One region of the Streptomyces sp. 8N114 genome, then DNA from elsewhere that is predicted to be linked to it. Evidence: riboswitches for the same ligand, from Rfam matches in the RefSeq annotation. Region 1 holds a riboswitch; the other holds the start of a gene.
The links. Region 1 has a riboswitch for glycine ahead of gcvT (glycine cleavage system aminomethyltransferase GcvT). Riboswitches for the same ligand answer to the same signal wherever they lie in the genome.

Region 1 (7,791 bases):
ATGCGGCACCCGACCCGAAAGTTCACGGCTCTTTCGGCCTGTTCTGGGCAGCCGTCTCCTTTGGCGAGCCGCTCCGGGTGCCCCAGGAACAGCGCCCGGCGCGAGCCCATCGACCAGGTCACCACGTCATCGCGGATGACCGAGCCGTCTCACCATGCCGCGCGGTCGACCGTAGAGATGCGCTCCGGCGACGCAGTGACGATCCAGACGGACCCGGGGATGCGGACACCGTCGGTGGTCTCGAACTCCCTGAGCGCCTCGCGTACTTCGGTACGGATACCGGCGATGGTCGCCGGGTCGACATCGCGCAGGTTGTAGCGCGTCGGGCCCATGGCGAAGAGGAAGTCGGCGGCGTCGTCCGCGTCGGTACCGAAGCTCATGGGAGCCTCGGCGGAGGTCACATCGATGTCGGCGAAACCGGCGGCGCCGAGCACCTGGCGGATGCGCGCCGGGTCGACGAGCGACCCCATACCCCGGGCGGCGGGGGACGGCTCCCGCAGGTACGGCGAAAGCGCGGCGGTCGCACGGGCATAGGCGCTGTCCGGGCCCCCGGGCTGAGGGCCGAGGAAGGCAAGTCGGCCGGCCGGCACCAGCGCGTTCCTGAGATGCGTGAAGGCCGCGACGGGGTCGGCGAAGAACATCACACCGCCGCGGCTGAGGACGACGTCGAACCCACGGTCAGGGAACGGATGCACCTGGGCGTCACCCCGCTCGAAGGTGACGTTGTCGAGACCTTCACGGACGGCGTCCCGGCGGGCCCGTTCCAGCATCGGCACGGACAGGTCGATGCCCACGGCGTTTCCGTCATACGCCTGCTGCGCGGCGATGCGCGTCGTTCGGCCGGTGCCGCAGCCGACGTCGAGGACCCGGTCGCGGGCCGCGATGCCCGCGGCGGCGAACAGGGGTGCGTTGAACGCGTCCAGCATCGCGTTGTAACGCCCCGGATGTTCGGCCCAGTGGATGCCCTCCCAGTCGTTCCATGCCTCTGCCTGCTGACGGTTCGCGATGGCGTGCACGGCTCAGCCTCCCCAAGGATTAGAGCTCACCTCTAGAGCTCAACTCTAGATATAGACTCCAACCATGCGCGAGGGCAAGGGGAAACGAGGCGGCAAGGCCCTGGAGACACGTCGGCGGATCATCGAGGCGGCCGGTGCGCTTTTCGTCGAGCAGGGCTACGGGGCGACCAAGCTTCAGGAGATCGCAGGCCGGGCGGGCGTGGCCGTGCAAACGATCTACTTCGTCTTCCGGAACAAGCCCTCGCTGCTCAAGGAACTCGTCGATGTCGCGATCGCAGGCGACGACGAACCCGTGCCGACGATGGACCGGCCGTGGTTCGCGGAGGTCACGTCCGCGCCCACCGCCGAGTCCGCACTGACTGCCCTGGTCGCCGGCACCCGCAGGACACTCGAACGCGTCGCGGCCATCACCGAGATGGTCCGCGCCGCGGCAGCGACCAACCCGGAGATCCGGGAGTTGTGGCCGGACAAGGCAGACCCCCGGTACACGGTGATCTCAACAGCGGCGAAGTCCCTGACAGCGAAGCCGGGCGCCCGTCCCGCCCTCTCCACCGACGAGGCGGCGGACATCATCTACGCCGTTCTCAGCCCCGAGCTCTTCCTGGTCCTGACCCGCGACCGCGCATGGCCACCGGCCAAGTGGGAGCAATGGGTGTACGACACCCTCTGCTCTCAACTGCTGGCCGGGGACAGGCATTGACCAACTCCAGCCGCGGCGATGGCACGCCGCTCACATGACCTACGGCGCCACAGCTCGGTGCCCCGTTCCGCATCACCTGCGCAGCGGTGGTCCCGTCAGCACTCGATGACGTTCACCGCGAGCCCGCCCCGCGCGGTCTCCTTGTACTTGACCTTCATGTCGGCACCGGTGTCGCGCATGGTCTTGATGGCCTTGTCGAGGGAGACATGGTGGCGGCCGTCGCCGCGCAGGGACATGCGGGCCGCGGTGACCGCCTTGACGGCGGCCATGCCGTTGCGCTCGATGCAGGGGATCTGGACCAGGCCGCCGACCGGGTCGCAGGTCAGCCCGAGGTTGTGCTCGATGCCGATCTCGGCGGCGTTCTCGACCTGTTCGGGGGTGCCGCCGAGGATTTCGGCGAGGCCGCCCGCGGCCATCGAGCAGGCGGAGCCGACCTCGCCCTGACAGCCGACCTCGGCACCGGAGATGGAGGCGTTCTGCTTGAAGAGCATGCCGATGGCGCCCGCGGCCAGCAGGAAGCGGACGACGGCGTCGTCGTCGGCGCCGGGCACGAAGTGGTGGGCGTAGTGCAGGACGGCGGGGATGATGCCCGCCGCGCCGTTGGTCGGCGCGGTCACCACGCGGCCGCCCGCCGCGTTCTCCTCGTTGACGGCCATGGCGTACAGCGTCGTCCACTCCATGGCGTGCGCCTCGACCTGGCCCTCGGCCCGCAGCTGGCGGGCCGAAGTCGCGGCGCGGCGGCGGACCTTCAGGCCGCCGGGCAGGATGCCCTCCTGGGAGAGGCCGCGGGCGACGCAGTCCCTCATGACCTGCCAGATCTCCAGCAGCCCGGCACGGATCTCTTCCTCGGTGCGCCATGCCTTCTCGTTCTCCAGCATCAAGCGGGAGACCGACAGCCCGGTTTCCCGGGTCAGGCGCAGCAGTTCGTCGCCGGTGCGGAAAGGATGACGCAGGACGGTGTCGTCCAGTTTGATGCGGTCCTCGCCGACCGCGTCCTCGTCCACGACGAAGCCGCCGCCCACCGAGTAGTAGGTCTTCTCCAGCAGCGGTGTGCCGGCCCCGTCGTAGGCGAAGAGGGTCATGCCGTTGGCGTGGTACGGCAGGGAGCGGCGCCGGTGCAGTATCAGCTGGGTGCGCTCGTCGAACGGGATCTCGTGGGCATCTCCTATTTCGACGGCGAGGAGGCGGAGCCGGCCCTCCTCGCGGATACGTGCGACGCGGTCGTCCGCCGTCTCGACGTCGACCGTGCGCGGCGACTCGCCCTCCAGGCCCAGCAGTACGGCCTTGGGGGTGCCGTGGCCGTGGCCGGTCGCGCCGAGGGAGCCGAACAGTTCGGCGCGTACGGAGGCCGTGTGTGCCAGCGCGCCCTCGTTCTTCAGTCGCCGCGCGAACATCCGGGCGGCGCGCATCGGGCCCACGGTGTGGGAGCTCGACGGGCCGATGCCGATCGAGAACAGGTCGAAGACCGAGATTGCCATGGTGCGGCTCCTGCCCTGGCGGGGCCAGTGGGTTGTCTCTTGGTGCGGCGCAGAAGGGGTCGTGCGGGCGGTGGTGCGGGAAGCCGGAGGGGCTGGAGCAGCCCCTCCGGCAGCGAGGGTCCTACTTACCCAGGGTGGGGTACAGCGGGTGCTTCTCCGCAAGCGCGGCAACGCGCGCGGCGAGGGTCTTCCCCTTGGCGTCGTCGAAGCCCGGCAGCAGCGCCTCGGCGATGATGTCGGCGACCTCGGCGAAGTCCTCGTCCTGGAAACCGCGGGTTGCCAGCGCGGGCGTCCCGATGCGCAGCCCGGAGGTCACCATCGGCGGCCGCGGGTCGTTGGGGACGGCGTTGCGGTTGACGGTGATGCCGATGTCGTGCAGCCGGTCCTCGGCCTGCTGCCCGTCCAGCTCGCTGTTGCGCAGGTCGACCAGGACCAGGTGGACGTCCGTACCGCCGGACAGTACGGAGACGCCGGCCTCCACCGTGTCCGGGCGCAGCAGGCGCTCGGCGAGGAGGTGCGCGCCGGAGAGCGTACGCCGCTGCCGGTCCTTGAAGTCGTCGCTGGCGGCGACCTTGAAGGCGACGGCCTTCGCGGCGATCACATGCTCCAGCGGACCGCCCTGCTGGCCGGGGAAGACCGCGGAGTTGATCTTCTTGGCGAGCTCCTTCTTGGACAGGATCACCCCACCGCGCGGGCCGCCCAGGGTCTTGTGCGTGGTGGTCGTGACGACGTCCGCGTACGGCACCGGGCTGGGGTGCAGCCCCGCGGCCACGAGGCCGGCGAAGTGTGCCATGTCCACCATCAGGTACGCGCCGACCTCGTCGGCGATCCGGCGGAAGGCGGCGAAGTCGAGCTGGCGCGGGTAGGCGGACCAGCCCGCGATGATCAGCTGCGGGCGGTGCTCCTTGGCCAGCCGCTCGACCTCGTCCATGTCGATCCGGCTGGTCTGGTCGTCGACCTTGTAGGCGACGACGTTGTAGAGCTTGCCGGAGAAGTTGATCTTCATACCGTGGGTGAGGTGCCCACCGTGCGCCAGGTCCAGCCCCAGGATGGTGTCGCCCGGCTTGAGCAGCGCGAACATCGCGGCGGCGTTCGCCTGCGCGCCGGAGTGCGGCTGTACGTTGGCGGCCTCGGCGCCGAACAGCGCCTTGATGCGGTCCCTGGCCAGGCTCTCGATCACGTCGACGTACTCGCAGCCGCCGTAGTACCGGCGGCCGGGGTAGCCCTCGGCGTACTTGTTGGTGAGGACCGAGCCCTGGGCCTCCATGGAGGCGACCGGAGCGAAGTTCTCCGAGGCGATCATCTCGAGGGTGGACTGCTGGCGGTGGAGTTCGGCGTCGACAGCGGCGGCGACGTCGGGGTCGACCTCGTGGAGAGAACCGTTCAGAAGCGACATGGAAGAACCGTCCCTGGGAAGTGGCGGCGGGGTGGGCAAGCGGCCTCGGGTGATCCGAGGCGGACCTCGGTCACCCGAGGCGGGCGCCTCAGCTGCCTGAGGCGAAAGCGGCGTACTCGTCGGCCGAGAGCAGGTCGTCCGGCACCTCGGAGATCCTCACCTTGAACAGCCAGCCGCCCTCGAAGGGGGCGGAGTTCACCAGCGCCGGGTCGTCCACCACGTCCTGGTTGACCTCGGTGATCTCACCGGAGGCGGGGGAGTAGAGGTCGCTGACGGACTTGGTGGACTCCAGCTCGCCACAGGTCTCGCCCGCGGTGACGGTGTCGCCGACCTCGGGAAGCTGGACGAAAACCACGTCACCGAGCGCGTTGGCGGCGTGCTCGGTGATGCCGACCGTCGCGACGCCGTCCTCGACGTCCGACAGCCACTCGTGCTCCTTGCTGTAGCGGAGCTGCTGGGGGTTGCTCATGAGTCTGATTCTCCCGGATACGAAAGGTGCAGTGAACACGGTCTTGGCAGGTGGAACCGGGGGCCCGAACTCGGCACGGGCCACCGGCGGAAAGAGCTCGGCCCTTCCGAGGACTCAACCCTCCCAGGGCTCAGTCCCTCTTGTAGAAGGGCAACGCCACAACCTCGTACGGCTCGTGGGAGCCCCGGATGTCCACGGCGACCCCCTTCGTGCCGGGTTCCGCGTACGCCGCGTCCACGTACGCCATGGCGATCGGCTTGCCCAGCGTCGGGGAGGGCGCGCCGGAGGTGATTTCGCCCACAACGGCGCCATCGGCGACCACGGGGTAACCGGCCCGCGGAACCCGGCGCCCCTCGGCGACCAGCCCGACCAGCTTGCGCGGCGGCGCCGACCTGGCCTTCTCGGCAGCGGCGGCCAGCGCGTCGCGGCCCACGAAGCGGCCCTCGTTGGTCTTCTTCTCGAACTTGACGACCCTGCCCAGACCCGCGTCGAACGGGGTCAGCGAGGTGGACAGTTCGTGCCCGTACAGCGGCATGCCCGCCTCCAGGCGCAGCGTGTCGCGGCAGCTGAGCCCGCAGGGCACCAGGCCGGCGTCCCCGCCAGCCTCCGTCAGCGCTTCCCAGACCTCGACGGCGTCGTCGGGGGCGACGAACAGCTCGAAGCCGTCCTCGCCGGTGTAACCCGTACGGGCGATGAGTGCTGGCTTGCCGGCGACGATGTCGCGCTCGCCCGCGTAGTAACGCAGCCCCTCCACGTCGAAGCCGGTCAGCTTCTTGAGGATGCCCGCGGCGGTCGGCCCCTGGACGGCGATCAGCGCGTATTTGTCGCGGTCGTCCCGCACCTCGGCGCCGTACCCGTCCTGCCGCTCGACCAGCGCGTCGAGGACGGTCTGGGCGTTGGCCGCGTTGGCGACGACCAGATACTCCAGCTCGTCCTGCTCGCCCAGCCGGTAGACGATCAGGTCGTCGAGAATGCCGCCGTTCTCGTCGCAGATCATGGTGTAGCGGGCGCGGCCGACGGCCAGCTTGGACAGGTTGCCCACCAGCGCGTAGTCCAGCAGCTCGCCCGCCTGCGGTCCGGTGAGAGTGATCTCACCCATATGGGAGAGGTCGAAGAGTCCGGCGGCCGAGCGCACGGCCAGATGCTCCTCGCGCTCGCTGCCGTAGCGCAGCGGCATGTCCCAGCCCGCGAAGTCGGTCATGGTGGCGCCCAGCGCCCGGTGTGTGGCGTCCAGCGCGGTCTTACGGGTGGCCGGTGGCTCAGTCATGCAGGCTCCAGAGTCCCAATGAGTCCCCACAAGGGGTATGACGCGGATGTCCTCCCCATCTGTCATCGGAACCTGAGAGGTTCGCCGACAGCTCCCGAACGGCTGGAGCGCGGCTTGCACCTTGGGTGGGACCACCGGCCCGCGCCGGGGCGGGAGCGCGACGGTCCGCTTTTCAGATCTGCCTAGCCTGCGCGGTAACGGGGCCTGAGAGATTCAAGGGAGGATCTTGCTCCTTCGGCGCCCCGGCGTGCTGTTGCGGTTGCTGACGTGCGAATACTGCTGTGCCTGCCGGAGACTCTCCCGCGCGGGTTCGAACGGCCGGTATGGAGTTGAGTGCGCACATCATCGCACGGGTGAGCGGGTCGTGACTGCCCCTGAGCGCAAGCCGTTCACCTTGAATCGCATTACCTTTTCTTTACATACTTGGGGGAGACGGCGGCCGAGCCGTCGCCCAGGGAGGGAGATCCATTGGGCAGCCTGTGCAGTGCGGACGCGATGCCGAGGGGCGCGCGGGCGGGTCCCGCCGCCCGCTCCGTGGTCCGCCACGATCTGCGCCGCACCGCTGCGGTGCGGACGCTTCGCTACCGCGCCGGGGATGTGGTGGTCGTCTCCGGTCTGCCGGGCGGCGGCAAGTCCACCCTGATCAGATCCGCTGTCCCCGCGCGCGGCGACGTCATCCGTATCGACTCCCAGGACACCCGGGAGCGCTGGGAGAGGCGCATGCCGCGCTGGCTGCCGTACGGCGTCTACCGGCCGCTGGTGCGGCTCGCGCACTACGCGGGGCTGCGCGCGGCGCTCGGCTCGGGGGCCGCGGTCGTGGTGCACGACTGCGGCACGCAGAGCTGGGTGCGCCGCTGGCTGGCCCGGGACGCGGTACGGCGGGGCCGGTCGCTGCACCTGCTGCTGCTCGACGTCTCGCCCGAGGACGCGCTTGCCGGGCAGACCGCGCGGGGCAGGAGGGTGTCCGGGTACGCCTTCCACCGTCACCTTCGTGCCGTACGCCGACTGCGGTCGGCCGCCGAGGCGGGGCGGCTGCCGACGGGCATCGTCTCCTCGGTGCTGCTGGACCGGGGCGCGGCCCAGGCGCTGCGCTCCGTGCTCTTCGAACCGCTGCCCGAGCCGGTGCCGATGGCGGTCTCCACGCATGTGCGGCTGGTGCCCGCACCCGCTCCGGTGCCGCACGCGCGGGTGCCGCGTGATCCGGCGCCGCCCGTGCCGCCCGCGCGGGCCGGGCCGCGGACGCCGACGGTCCCGCCGCCCGGGAGGGACGACGGGACCGCGGACGGGGACACCTGTGACCGGGCCCCGGATGTGACCGGGGTCAGCGGCCCGCGTCCGGGATGACCGGCTTCTCGATCTGCGGCTCGGAGGGCGCCGCCGGCGGCACCAGTCCGAGCGCCGGCTGCTCGGGCGCCTGCCCCTCCGCGGGCTCGGCGGGCTTCGCCGGTTTCGCGGGGTGGCTGTG
Region 2 (7,791 bases), on a different contig from region 1:
TGGGCGTCCGCGAGATTCAGCTCGAGCTCCAGCCCCATGAGATTCCTGGGCCGGTCGAACCTCTTCTCCTCCAGCAGTTGCCACAGTCCCTCGAGGCACTTGTGCAGCTTCTGCCGGTACCGCCGTCGGTCGGACAGGTCGAACCTGTCGGCGACGACCTTCTCTCCCATCGGAGGCTTCCTCCCTGCTGGTGGATGCTGCCGGGGCCCCGGCCGAGCGTGCACCGATGATGCCCTGCCGAGCTACGGATAACGCCTGGCAGGGCTGACGCGGCAGGTAAGTGCCGCTAGGCTGGCGGATGCCGGACGGCACATTCCCACGGCATACGGCGGCGTCCAGCCCCCGCGGCACACTTCCCCCGGAAAACACCGACGCCATCAGGCCGACCGCGTTTCCTCCGGAATCCGAGGTCATCGCCGTACCTTCGGCATCACTGCAGGTGAAAAGGCCGCCGATTCGACCTGTTATGGCCTTACAGGAAACAACCGGGCACGTTAGCTGAAACACTTCTCGAACACATCTCGTATAAACTACGCGAACGAGGCAGAGACTTGGCGACCCCGGCCCGCCCCCGTCGACCCCTCCCAGCCGCTTCCGCGGCCATCCCCGCGCCGACACAGCCGTCGCGCCCCCGCCAGCACCATGTGTCTCCCAAGAGAGGCGACCCGCCATGCCGCTGCACGTATCCTCGGCCCCGGCTCCAGCCCTGCGCAGTGTCCTGACCGCTCTCGGCTCCCCGAGCGCGGTCCGAGGCTCCCGAGCCCCCATGGCACTGCGCACCGCTCAGGGCCCCCTGCGTCCCGAACTCCCGCTTCCGGCGTACGAGATGGCGCGCGTGGCGCCGCGCACCGCCGAACGCGCCGTGGAGCGCGCCTCCGGACGCTCCGCCGCACGCACCGGCGACCCCGCGGACACCTCGCCGCGCACCCGGCTGACCGGCTGGCGCTTCCTCCTCTCCGACGAGGGAGCCGAGGCCGGCGTCGGCGGCTCCGGCGGTGATGCGGCCCAGGGCGGGGCGTACGTCGGCACCGCGGAGGCGGTACTGACCGCGGACGGCTGGACGTTCGGACAGTTCCGACAGGGCCCCTACGTCCTCTCGACGGTGCGGGCGATGCGGCAGGCCGAGCTGCTGCCGACCCCGTACCAGCCGCGCCTGCTGTCGGTACCGGAGCTGTACATGCTCACCCTGTGGCTGCACGCCGACGTCGCGGCCGACCCGTGCGGTGGCGTACCGGACCCGGCCGACCTGCTGATCCCGCTGGCCCCCGCGCCGCCCGGCATCGCCCCGCACACCCCGCACCGCGTGGACGCGCTGCTGCCCGTCCTGACCCGCAGGCTGATGGCTTCCGCGGCTACGACAGTGGCGCCCGGAACGGACCCCGCGACGGATCCGCAGGTGGCTTCGCTGCTGCGTACGCCCGCGTGAACCGGCTTCTGTCCTACGGCGTCACCTGCGCTGCTGTACGCCCCTCCGGATGGGCTAGTCTTCCCGATTACCCGAACCCCCCGAAATAGCCGGGCAGTTGGGCGCAACCGCCCGCCAGGGTGATGCGTCTGAGCGGTTGGGTAGGCGCTGACGCGAAATCCCTGCGGATTCGAGCCAGCAGCGGAACACTGTGAGATGGACCGGAACGTACGCACGTACGTGATTACGGGGGGAACGGCCATGCAGAACAAGAGCCGCAGGACAAACGCCACAACACGACGGAAGACGACACCGACAATGTGCCAGCACCAGCCACCGTGCCCGACAGCGGATTCAGCAGACAGGGAGGCCGCGCAGCCCGTGGCCCACCACCCGGAGCAGGGCTGGAGCCTGCTCTGCAACGGAGTTCTGCTCTTCGAGGACACGGGAGAGCTGCTGCCGGACGGTCAGATCATCGCCCCGCACAAGCCGCTCGGCATCCGCCACGTCATCACCGCCGCCTAGCACGCGGGTGCGGGGCAGCCGAACGCGACGCTGACCGGATCGCCGGACCGCCGGACCCACGCCATCGTGGTTGCGCGCCCCCAGCCTCCGGCCGGGAGGTGCCCCCAGGCGCTGCTGGACAATGCGCGGGGGCTGTGCCCCCAGCCCTCGCGCCGTATCCGGCAGGGGGCTGGGGGCACAGCCCCAGAACTTTGTCCGCCGCGACGGCGAGCAACCACCGACCACAGAGTCCGGCGGCATGCGCGACAGGCTCCACCTCAGCGTTCGGCCCCGAACTACGCCGCGTCGTACTCCGCGATCGGCGGGCAGGAGCAGACGAGGTTGCGGTCACCGTAGGCGCCGTCGATCCGGCGTACCGGCGGCCAGTACTTGTCGGACGGCCGCACGCCGGCCGGGAAGACGGCCTCCTCGCGCCCGTAGCCCTGCTCCCACTCGCGGCCGAGCATGGCGGCGGTGTGCGGGGCGTTGCGCAGCGGGTTGTCCTCCGCGTCCCACTCCCCCGTACCGACCTTCTCGATCTCCGCACGGATGGCGATCATCGCCTCGCAGAACCGGTCGACCTCGGTCAGATCCTCGCTCTCCGTCGGCTCGATCATCAGCGTCCCGGCGACGGGGAAGGACATCGTCGGCGCGTGGAAGCCGTAGTCGATCAACCGCTTGGCGACGTCGTCGATGCTCACGCCCGTCTGCTTGGTCAGCGGCCGTACGTCGATGATGCACTCGTGCGCCACCAGCCCGTTCGGGCCCGTGTAGAGCACGGGGTAGTGCGGCTCGAGCCGCTTGGCGATGTAGTTGGCGCTCAACACCGCCACCTGCGTCGCCTTGCGCAGCCCCTCGGCGCCCATCAGCCGCACGTACGCCCATGAGATCGGCAGGATCCCGGCCGAGCCCCACGGCGCACCGGAGACCGGGCCGATGCCCGTCTCCGGCCCGGCGGCGGGCTGAAGCGGGTGGTTGGGCAGATACGGCGCCAGATGCTCCCGTACGCCGATCGGGCCGACGCCGGGGCCGCCCCCGCCGTGCGGGATGCAGAACGTCTTGTGCAGGTTGAGGTGCGAGACGTCGGCACCGAAGCGGCCGGGCCGGGCCAGCCCCAGCAGCGCGTTGAGATTGGCGCCGTCCACGTACACCTGGCCGCCCGCGTCGTGCACGGCGGCGCAGACCTCGGTGATGTGCTCCTCGAACACGCCGTGCGTCGAGGGGTAGGTGACCATCAGCACGGCCAGCTCGTCGCCGTGCTGCTCGATCTTGGCGTGCAGGTCGGCCACGTCCACGTCACCGTTGTCGCTGGTCTTGACGACGACGACCTTCATTCCCGCCATGACGGCGCTGGCCGCGTTGGTGCCGTGCGCCGAGGACGGGATGAGGCAGACGGTGCGCTGTGCCTCGCCGTTGGCGCGGTGGTAGGCGCGTACGGCCAGCAGTCCCGCCAGCTCACCCTGGGAGCCCGCGTTCGGCTGGAGCGAGACCTTGTCGTAGCCGGTGACCTCCGCCAGCCGCTCCTCCAGTTCGCGGATCAGCGTCAGATAGCCCTCGGCCTGCTCGGCGGGCGCGAAGGGGTGCAGGGCGCCGAATTCCGGCCAGGTGACCGGCTCCATCTCGGTGGTGGCGTTGAGCTTCATCGTGCAGGAGCCGAGCGGGATCATTCCGCGGTCCAGCGCGTAGTCCCGGTCGGCGAGGCGGCGCAGATAACGCAGCATCGCCGTCTCGGAGCGGTGCTCGTGGAAGACCGGGTGCGCGAGGTACTCGTCGCTGCGCAGCAGGTCACCGGGGAGTGCCTGGTCGGTCGCGGCGTCCAGCGCGTCCAGGTCGCCGGGCGCGGCCACCCCGAACGCCTGCCACACGGCGGCGAGCTGCTCGCGCCCGGTGGTCTCGTCGCAGGCGATGCCGATGTGGTCGGCGTCCACCTGCCGCAGGTTGATCCCGGCCTCGCGGGCCCGCCCGGTGATCTCGGCCGCGCGGCCCGGCACGCGCGCGGTGACCGTGTCGAAGAACCGCTCGTGCAGGACCTCGACGCCGCCGTCCCGCAGCCCGGCGGCGAGCAGCGCCGCGTAGCGGTGGGTACGGCGGGCGATGGCGGCCAGCCCGTCGGGCCCGTGGTAAGCGGCGTACATCCCGGCCATCACGGCGAGCAACACCTGCGCGGTGCAGATGTTGCTGGTGGCCTTCTCGCGGCGGATGTGCTGCTCACGGGTTTGCAGGGCGAGGCGGTACGCCTGCTCGCCGTCCGCGTCCTTGGAGACGCCGACGAGCCGTCCGGGCAGGCTGCGGGCGAACTTGTCGCGGACGGACATGTAGCCCGCGTGCGGCCCGCCGAAGCCCATCGGCACGCCGAAGCGCTGGCTGGAGCCGACAGCGATGTCCGCACCCAGCTCGCCGGGCGAGGTCAGCAGGGTGAGCGCCAGCAGGTCGGCCGCGACGGTGACGACCGCGCCCAGTTCGTGCGCCCGCTCGATCACCGGGCGCAGATCGCGCACCGCACCGGAGGCTCCGGGGTACTGGAGCAGCACGCCGAAGATGCCGCCGCGCTCGGCCAGCTCGTCGGGGATACCGTCGCTCAGGTCGGCAACCAGGATCTCCACCCCGGTGGGCTCGGCGCGGGTCCGCAGCACCGCGACGGTCTGCGGCAGACAGTCGGCGTCGACCAGGAAGGTGCCGCCGCTCTTGCCGGCCTTGCCGACCCGGCGCGAGAGCGCCATCGCCTCGGCGGCGGCCGTGGGCTCGTCCAGCAGCGATGCACCGGCGGTGGGCAGCCCGGTCAGATCGGAGACGACGGTCTGGAAGTTGAGCAGCGCCTCCAGCCGGCCCTGGGAGATCTCCGGCTGGTAGGGCGTGTACGCGGTGTACCAGGCGGGGTTCTCCATGACGTTGCGCAGGATCACCGGCGGTGTGACAGTGCCGTAGTAGCCCAGACCGATCATGGAGTGCAGCACCTGGTTGCGCTGCGCGAGGGAGCGCAGCTCGGCCAGCACCTCCGCCTCGCTCCGCGCGTCGGGCAGCTCCAGCCGCTCGGTGCTTCTGATCACGTCGGGCACCGCCGCTGCGGTCAGCTCGTCGAGCGACCCGTAGCCGACCTGCGCAAGCATCTTGGCCTGCGCGCCGGCGTCGGGTCCGATATGGCGGCTCTCGAAGGGAGTGCCGTTCTCCAGTGCGGAGAGCGGGGTCCGGTGGGAAGTCATCTGCGGGGGCCTCCTGGTCTGTGCGACCTGCGAGGGGCACCTTTACGGGTGCCCGGACGGCCTCCCCCTCTGTCATCTCGACCTGAGAGTTTCACCGAGCCGCCCAGGTGCGGGGCCTCGGCTTACACCGTCGGTGAGGAGGGGCTTCGGCGCTGGTCCGGGCCCGCCCTGCTTTCCAGAGTGACCTCGTCCGCGCGGTACGTGGGCCTGAGAGATTCCGGGGAGGAGTTGCTCCTTCGGCGCCTCCGGAAAGTTCACCGGAGGACTCTCCCGCACGGGGTCGACAGCCACCTTGAGCGTATCAGCGCCCCCTTGAGTGGTAACCCGGAGTGCGCTCAAGTAGCCAACAGTCGAAAAGTGCCGTTTCGTGGTGACTACGAGCGTGAACAGCACGTTGCGACCCCGTGGGAGGAGACCCGTGCAGACCTACATAGATCCCCGGAGCCTGATCGGCCGCAAGGCGTTCGACAGCGAGGGCGTAAAGATCGGTACGGTCGACGAGGTGTATCTCGACGACGCCACGGGCGAACCGGAGTGGGCGGCGCTGCGCACCGGCATCTTCAGCCGCGACGCCTTCGTGCCGCTGGAGCCCTCCAGCCTGGACGAGACCGGGCTGCGTGTCCCGTTCGAGCGCGCCCTGATCAAGGAAGCCCCCGACTTCGGCGTCGGCCGTCACCTCTCCCCGCAGCAGGAGCTCCAGCTCTACCGCCACTACGGGCTCGACGTCCCGGCAGGCGACGAGGCGCCCACGCCCCCGGACCGCGATTTCGGGCGGATCGCCGGCGCCGGGGACTGAGCCGCGAGCGCCCGGGCGATGTCCGCGTCCAGCATTCTCGGCTCGGCGGGCTCCAGATCCGGGTCGTCGACGGAGAAGGTCCGCACCCGGCCGGGCGGAGTGTCCGGTTCCTCGAAGCGGACGGTGACCTTCCCGACGCCGCTGCCCTGCACCCAGCCTCTGCCGTACTCGGCATGGCACACGTCCCGGCCGGGGATCCATCGCCGGTCGGCGGGCACGGCCGCGCCTGGCTCCTCGGCGGCGGCGCCCGCTTCCATCGCCGCGCGGGCCGTCCGCACCGGCCCCTCGGCACCCGCCGGTCTCCTCTCGGCCTCCACCGGACTGCCTTCGGCTTCCGCCGCTCCCGCCCCGCCTTCGGGTTGGTCTCTGTCGGCCGGTTCGTGCTCCTGGCTCAGCGCGGCCTGGGCCTGCGCGAACAGGTCCTCCTGCGTGAAGTCGGCGAGCCCGCTGACCCCCACTCCCAGCAGCCGCACCCCGGCCGTGGTGTCCACCCCGTCCAGCAGCCGCAGCGCAGCCTCCTTGACGACACCCAGGTCGTCGGTGGGCCCGCGCAGCGTGTCGGATCTGGTGAGGGTCGAGAAGTCGTAGCTGCGTACCTTGATGACCACGGTGCGTCCGGACCGCCCGGCCGCGCGCAGCCGGGTCACACAGCGCTCGGCGAGCCGCTCCAGCTCCAGCCGCACCCGGGTGCGGTCGGTGAGGTCCACGTCGTAGGTGTCCTCGACGGAGACCGACTTGGCGTCCCGCTCGGCCACCACCGGACGGTCGTCGATGCCGTGAGCCATCGCATGGACCGAGGCCCCGTGTGCCTTCCCGAGCAGCCGCAGCAGCTCGTCCTCACCCGCCTCCGCGATCTCTCCGACAGTGGTGATCCCGGCCTTACGCAGCACCTCCGCCGTGGCGGGCCCCACCCCGGGCAGCGTCCGCACCGACAGCGGTGCCAGCATCTCGCGCTCGGTGCCCACCGGGATGAGCACCAGGCCGTCCGGCTTCGCCTGCTCCGAGGCGATCTTGGCCAGCATCTTCGATCCCGCCAGCCCCACCGAGCCGGTCAGTCCCGTCGCCGCTCTGATGTCCCGCCGCAGCCGCTCACCGACCTGTTGCGCCCCCTCGGCGCCGCCCTGCGTCCCTCCCAGCGCCTCCCCGGCCTCCAGGTCCACGAACGCCTCGTCGAGGCTCAGGGGCTCCACCAGTGGCGACAGTTGGTGCAGCAGCTCCATCACGACCTCGCTGACCGCACGGTAGAGCCCGAAGCGCGCGCCCAGATACGCCGCGTTCGGCGCCAGCCGCCTGGCCTGCGCCGTGGGCATCGCCGAGTGCACCCCGAAGCGCCTGGCCTCGTACGAGGCCGTCGAGACCACCCCGCGCGGCCCGAGGCCGCCGACCACGACCGGCTTCCCGCGCAGACTGGGCTTCGACGCCTGCTCCACAGCAGCGAAGAAGGCATCCATGTCCAGATGCAGGATGGTCGGCTGGGTCCTCACACCTTCCGATGCTGCCGCATCCCACTGACAATCCGGTCAGCGCGCACCGCAACGGGGGCACCACCGGCCGGAGGCTGGGGGAGCACAATCACCGGCAACAGGTTTCGGCGGCAACATTGGCGGCCTGAGCCTCGACGCCCGACTATCCCGCCCGATTGCGGCGGCGGGCCAGCTCGTCCTCCGGATGGTCCCTGACCAGCGTCTCGCCGGTGTCGACGCGCTCTCCGTGCAGCTGGGAGAGAGCACCCTCGACGTCCTTCCAGACGACACCGACGGCGATACCGAAGACGCCCTGGCCCCCCTGCAGGAGGTCCACCACCTCGTCGGGCGAAGAGCATTCGTAGACCGTGGCCCCGTCGCTCATCAACGTCATCCGCGCCAGATCGGTCCGGCCCCTGGACC

Region 2: another riboswitch for glycine. It lies ahead of gcvP (aminomethyl-transferring glycine dehydrogenase); the one in region 1 lies ahead of gcvT (glycine cleavage system aminomethyltransferase GcvT).

What each region holds. Positions count from the first base shown of each region.
Region 1 covers NZ_JBQQBT010000001.1:252,581-260,371, reverse strand. The annotation lists gene ACTWQF_RS01105 (class I SAM-dependent methyltransferase) at 150-1,016, opposite strand; gene ACTWQF_RS01100 (TetR/AcrR family transcriptional regulator) at 1,081-1,716, shown strand; gene ACTWQF_RS01095 (L-serine ammonia-lyase) at 1,812-3,194, opposite strand; gene glyA (serine hydroxymethyltransferase) at 3,316-4,590, opposite strand; gene gcvH (glycine cleavage system protein GcvH) at 4,679-5,059, opposite strand; gene gcvT (glycine cleavage system aminomethyltransferase GcvT) at 5,190-6,326, opposite strand; glycine riboswitch at 6,509-6,639, opposite strand; partial or broken gene ACTWQF_RS01075 (AAA family ATPase) at 6,822-7,430, shown strand; gene ACTWQF_RS01070 (hypothetical protein) at 7,648-7,791, opposite strand, start outside.
Region 2 covers NZ_JBQQBT010000008.1:8,864-16,654, reverse strand. The annotation lists gene ACTWQF_RS18590 (glutamate--cysteine ligase) at 1-170, opposite strand, end outside; gene ACTWQF_RS18585 (hypothetical protein) at 671-1,426, shown strand; gene ACTWQF_RS18580 (DUF5999 family protein) at 1,724-1,930, shown strand; gene gcvP (aminomethyl-transferring glycine dehydrogenase) at 2,206-5,109, opposite strand; glycine riboswitch at 5,295-5,392, opposite strand; gene ACTWQF_RS18570 (PRC-barrel domain-containing protein) at 5,528-5,905, shown strand; gene ACTWQF_RS18565 (DNA polymerase IV) at 5,821-7,389, opposite strand; gene ACTWQF_RS18560 (MerR family transcriptional regulator) at 7,532-7,791, opposite strand, start outside.